Regions from separate parts of the Subdoligranulum sp. APC924/74 genome, predicted to be linked through region 2. Evidence: predicted binding sites of a transcription regulator. Region 2 holds the regulator's gene; the other holds the start of a gene.
The links. Region 2 encodes Rex, which represses fermentation and respiration genes when NADH is low (regulators of the CRP and FNR family bind a similar motif). Its sites were predicted from a motif close to ATTGTTAANNNNTTAACAAT; they were not measured.

Region 1 (3,133 bases), on a different contig from region 2:
TAGCCTTGGCTGCCTTCTCCTGAGAATGGTAAGAGAACTCATCCAGCATCTCACGGGTGATGGGGCTGTAGCCGTACTTCTTCTGGTAGGTTTCGTTGGTGCAGACATTCTCGGCGGTCATGCCCATGTGCATGTTGCAGCCGGTTGCATCCCACAGAGCATCGTTGACCATGGTGTCCACCAGCTCGCTCTTGCCCATGGGGTAGCCCATGCGGTAGCCGTAACGGCCCTTCATCATAGCGAACGGAGCCATATCCATGTTTTCCATACCACCTGCAACAACGATGTCAGCATCGCCTGCTTCGATCATCTGGGCAGCCATGTTCACACAGTTCAGGCCAGAGCCGCAGACAACGTTGACGGTGACAGCGGGGGTCTCGATGGGCAGGCCGGCTTTCAGAGAAGCCTGGCGTGCAACGTTCTGGCCCAGACCAGCCTGGATAACACAGCCCATGTAAACGTGGTCAACCTGCTCCGGCTTGACATTGGCGCGGTTCAGGGCTTCCTTGATGACGATGGAGCCCAGCTCTACAGCAGGAACATTGGCCAGGGTGCCGCCGAACTTGCCGATAGCAGTACGGCATGCGGATGCGATAACGATTTTCTTCATAAGAAACAGCCTCCTAAAAATATGAATCTTATTTAGACGGTTGGGAATCCTTTGTATCTTTACAGGCCTTAGCGACCCGACAAAGCACGTTTTTGGGGGTCAAACTTTACCCTCACGGATTTTTTTCTTCAGGGCAGCTTCCACATTGGGGGTAACGAACTTGGAAACATCGTGGTTGTAATGGGCAGCCTCCCGCACAATGGTGGAGGAAAGGTAGCTCCATTTCAGGGACGTTGACAGAAACACGGTTTCGATTCCCGGGTAGAGCGCGTGATTGGTGTGCGCCAGCTGGATCTCGTTTTCAAAATCCGTTACGGCGCGCAGCCCCCGCACCATTACGGTGGCGTGCTGCTGTTGGGCAAAGTTGACTGTCAGGCCGTCAAAGCTCATCACCTTGACATTGGGGATATCCTTGCAGCATTCCCGCAGCATCTCTTCCCTTTCCTTCACGGTAAACAACGGGGTTTTGGCGCTGTTGTTTAGCACGGCAACGATCAGGGTATCAAACATGCGGGAACTGCGTTTGATAATATCCAGGTGGCCGCGTGTAACGGGGTCAAAGCTGCCGGGATACATTGCAATGGGCATAATCTTTAGTTCCTCTGCAGTGCCAAAGCTGTTAAAAATCTAACAGTCCTGGACGGAAATAAAAGCACCATGCGCGCCGCGCGTTTAATGGGCGGGCCTTAACCCCCGCCGCAGACCGTACCGCCTGCCTGGTGCTGCAAGTGAACTCCGGCTCCTATTTCAGGGATCCGTTTGGCTCACACTTATAGTTTTACACTTTTGTTAAGCTTTTGTCAATGGCTTATCTGTTAAAAATCCGACATAAGTTTCTGGACTGTTTCAGTGGAATGTACAAAATCCACCCGATTTGCACGTTTTGGGGGCAAAAAATGAACTTTATTGGTTGACAAGCGTCAATATAATGTTAAAATAATATCAATGGTTGTGGTGCTGTGCCGCCATTCTTCCGGCGGGGCCCCCCCGCTGCGGGCAGCGCGCCACGCCACCGGGCGGCTGATTTTCAGGCATCCGCACTGTGAGTACCGCCAGAGCAGCGTACCGCCCCATAAACATTATATAAATAGGTAAGCAAATCCGCAAAGATTGCATAAGCAGTTTTTGCGGAATAAACAAAGGAGCTGTTTGTAGAAATGGATTTTAACACTGTTTATGCACAGAAACTGACAACGGCCGACCGCGTTGCCGCTTTGGTCAAGGATGACGATTGGGTCGATTACGGCTGGGCCATCGGCACCCCTGTCAGCTTTGACGCTGCTTTGGCCAAGCGCCTGCCGGAGCTGCACGGGATTAAATTCCGCGGCGGCATCCTGTGCCATGTGCCGGAAATCTTCAAGATTGAAAATCAGGCAGAGCACTTCTGCTGGAACAGCTGGCATATGGGCGGCATTGAGCGCAAGGCCGTTGCCGCCGGTTACGCTTACTATTCTCCCCTGCGCTACTCCGAGCTGCCGCGCTACTACCGCGAAAGCCCCGACCCGCTGAACATTGCGGTGTTTGTGGTTGCCCCCATGGATAGCCACGGCTACTTCAACCTCGGCCCCTGCGCCAGCCATCTGGCCGATGCTGCCCGCAAGGCCGACAAGGTGTTTGTGGAAGTGAACAAGAACATGCCGGTCTGCCTGGGCGGCTACGACAACTGCCTGCACATTTCCCAGGTTGACGGCATTATCGAGGGTGACAACCCGCCGATCGACCAGCTGGGCGGCGGCGGTGCCCCCACCGAAGTTGACCAGGCTGTTGCCCGCCTGGTGGTGGACCGCATCCCCAACGGCGCCTGCCTGCAGCTTGGCATCGGCGGCATGCCCAACGCCATCGGCGCCATGATTGCCGAGAGCGACCTGAAAGATTTGGGCGTACATACCGAGATGTATGTGGACTCTTTTGTAGATATGGCAAAGGCCGGCCGCATTACCGGCCGCTGCAAGAACATTGACAACGGCCGCCAGGTCTATGCATTCGGTGCCGGCACCCAAAAGATGTACGACTACCTGGATAACAATCCGGAGTGTATGTCTGTACCCGTTGATTACACCAACGATGTGCGGGTGATCAGCAGCCTGGATAACTTTATCTCCATCAACAACGCCATTGACGTTGACCTGTATGGCCAGGTGAACGCCGAAAGCAGCGGCACCCGTGCCATTTCCGGTGCAGGCGGCCAGCTGGACTTTGTGCTGGGTGCCTATCTTTCCAAGGGTGGCAAGAGCTTCATCTGCCTGTCCTCCACCTTCTTTAACAAAAAGACCGGCCAAAACGAAAGCCGCATCCGTCCCACGCTGCACCCCGGCAGTGTTGTGACCGATACCCGCGCCAACACCGATTATCTGGTGACCGAGTACGGCGTTGCCCGCCTGAAGGGCCTGACCGCCTGGGAGCGTGCCGAAGCCCTGATCAACATTGCCCACCCAGATTTCCGTGAGCAGCTGATTGCCGACGCCGAAAAGATGGGCCTGTGGCGCAAGAGCAGCAAGCGCTGATCCGTTGTTTTTTATTCTG
Region 2 (3,133 bases):
GTGATTTTATCTGCCATCCGCCACGGCGGCTGTGCCGTGCTGTTTTGGGCAGGGGCATACTGCCCCTTATAGCATAAGGTATATTGTAGCATGAAAACGCCCGCTTGTAAAACCCCTTTCTCTTTCTATTTTCATCAAAGCCTTTCCGCCCACCGGCGGGCAGCGCCCCCTCAATATCCGGTTTTCCCGGCGTCGATTTCGGCATACAGGTAGCGCAGCGCATCGCCCAGGTTGCCGATGGCATCGATCAGCCCCTCTTCCACAGCCTGTTCCCCGCCCAGCACGGTACCCATATCCATCACCAGCTCCCCGGTATTGTGCATCAGCTGGGTAAAGCGCTTGGCGCTGATGCCGGAATGCCCCGCCACAAAGCTGACGATGCGCTCCTGCATCTGCTCAAAATAGCGCAGGGTCTGGGGCACCCCCAGCACCATGCCGGAGTGGCGCACCGGATGCACCGTCATGGTGGCGGTGGGCACAATAAAGCTTTTGCGGGCCGAAACCGCCAGCGGGATGCCGATGGAATGCCCGCCGCCCAGCACCAGTGTTGCGCTGGGCTTGCTGACGCCGGAGATCAGCTCCGCCAAAGCGAGCCCGGCTTCCACATCGCCGCCCACGGTATTCAGGATGACCAACAGCCCCTCAATGGCGGGGTCCTCCTCAATATCCACCAGCTGGGGGATCACATGCTCATACTTGGTGCTTTTCTGGTTATCGGGGGCCAGGCTGTGGCCCTCAATGGTGCCGATCACCGTCAGGCAATAAATGGCATGGCGGCCCTTGGTGGCAGGCACAATGCCGCTGTCCGTGATCAGGTCATGTTCCAGCCGCATGCGCTCCACATCCTTGGCGACCTTGGCAGCATGGGGGGCGGGCTGTTGTTTTGGGGTACGGTTTGGCATGGCGGGGGTCCTTTCCTTCCGACAAAATCGGTGCGCCGGGCAGTGCAAAACCCGGCTATACCCTGACAGTATGCCCCGCTGGTACGCTTTTTTATGCACAGAGGGGCGCGACTGGGCAAAAAAAGCGCGGAAAAACTTAGATAAAAAATTGACAATCGGCACAAGATTGATTATACTTTTACTAGAATTTACATCGGAATCACACAAGAGGCAGGGCGTTCCCTTTACCCCTGCCCGGAGAACGGGAGATTAGTCTTTATGTCATCAACAATGCAAAACAAAGCATCGTTACCCGTGATCAAGCGGCTGCCCAAATATTACCGCTACTTGAGCAACCTGCAGGCAGATGGGCGTGATAAAATTTCTTCCAGCGAGCTGGCCCGCATGATGGGCACCACCGCCAGCCAGGTGCGGCAGGATTTCAACTGTTTTGGCGGTTTTGGCCAGCAGGGCATCGGCTACAAGGTGGATGTGCTGCTTACCGAGATTGGCAAACTGCTGTTTGGCAACGGCGAGCTGCTGCCTACCGTGCTGATCGGCGCCGGCCGCCTGGGCACGGCGGTCTCCAGCTTTATCAGCCGCGATACCAACGGCTACAAGCTGATTGCCGCGTTTGATATCAACCCCGCCCTGGAGGGCAAGGAGATCAGCGGCGTAACCATCCGCCCGCTGTCCGAGCTGGAAAGCTTCTGTGCGGCGCACAAGCCGGTGGTCGCCGTGCTGTGCGTGCCGCGCCAGAGCGCCATGGACCTTTCGGACGAGCTGGTCCGGCTGGGTATTCAGGGCTTCTGGAACTTCAGCCACTATGATCTTTCGGTCGTTTATCCGCAGGTCACAGTGGAAAACGTCCATTTGGGCGACAGCCTGATGAGCCTTGGCTACCGGCTGCGCAGCCATGATGAATAAAAGCCGGGCACACAGCACGTGACTGTTTCCGGCGGGGTGTACCCCAGCGCCTGCCCTGGCATGGGTGCAGGATCCTGTGGTACACCCCGATTTTCATGCTGTTTTTTACTTTATTTTAATAAGGAGCCAAACATGGCAAAGCTATATTACCGTTACGGCGCAATGAACAGCGGCAAAACCACGGCGCTTTTGCAGGTTGCTTTCAATTATAACGAACGCGGCATGCGGGTGCTGATTCTGAAAGCCAGCGTGGACACCAAAGGCGGCGATCATATTGTTTCCCGCCTGGGGGTCAGCCACAAGGTGGATGTGCTGGTCAGCCCGGACATGGACATCCTGGATATCGTCCGGGCCGATACTGCCGCCCATGGCAGCGCCCCTGCCTGTGTGCTGTGTGACGAAAGCCAGTTCTTTACCCCGGCGCAGGCCGAGCAGCTGTTTTTGGTCACGGTGGACCTGAACATTCCGGTCATCTGCTATGGGCTGCGGGCGGACTTTATGAACCGCGGCTTTCCCGGTTCCACCCGCCTTCTGGAGCTGGCCCATACCATCGAGGAGATGAAAACCATCTGTGCCTGCGGCCGCAAAGCCACCTGCAACGGCCGCAAGGTAAACGGCGAGTTCGTGTTTGAGGGCGCCCAGGTTGCGATTGACACAGTGGATGCTGTAGAGTATCAGAGCCTTTGCCCCCAGTGCTGGTACCGGGAATACCGCGCTTTCCTGAAACGCCACCCCGCGCACCAGTGATCCATTCTTTTATTTCAATCTGTGTTCCGCCCTTTTATATAAGGCAACACCGCACAATTCCCGCCTTGCGGCTTAAGCACCGCTTCGGCAGCTGCGGCACGGCATCTGCGTTGCCAAAATGCTCGATAAGACATCCAGTATTATCTGCGCTTTTGGCTTAGCATCTGCCGTACCTCGCTCGCCGTATCGGCACTTAGAATTATGCGGTATTGCCTTAAGTAAATGACAACATATATGGCACAAAAGCCGCTGCCCAGCCTTGCAGCACCGCTTTTGTGCCATTTTTGTTTCCAACACTTTGCGGCACAATTTTCAGAGCACCAAAAGGCCGCATATACAAGATATGTTTTATGTGCAGCAATTTCCATTCCATTTTTCGCACATATTTTGCCATCGCGAATATTTTTTAGCATACTGTATTTCTTCCCATTGCAAATTTTGCACGAATGCGCAAAAGAAGTGCGCTTGCGTACATTTTTTGCGTTACCGAATTTGTGCGTTTGTTTTCTGTGATTCATTCAGCATTTTACACGTTTTCCCCTATAATTTCGTTGTAACCGTTTGTAGCATATACAAAT

Region 1: a site for Rex is predicted at 1,396-1,415, ahead of coaD (pantetheine-phosphate adenylyltransferase). Genes of this name have one in related genera too.

The regions. Positions count from the first base shown of each region.
Region 1 is NZ_PSQF01000004.1:28,792-31,924, forward strand. It holds gene C4885_RS02605 (acetyl-CoA C-acetyltransferase) at 1-610, opposite strand, end outside; gene coaD (pantetheine-phosphate adenylyltransferase) at 710-1,198, opposite strand; gene C4885_RS02615 (butyryl-CoA:acetate CoA-transferase) at 1,768-3,114, shown strand.
Region 2 is NZ_PSQF01000007.1:4,816-7,948, forward strand. It holds gene C4885_RS03735 (ClpP family protease) at 171-833, opposite strand; gene C4885_RS03740 (redox-sensing transcriptional repressor Rex) at 1,161-1,808, shown strand; gene C4885_RS03745 (thymidine kinase) at 1,941-2,555, shown strand; gene C4885_RS03750 (hypothetical protein) at 2,770-2,949, opposite strand.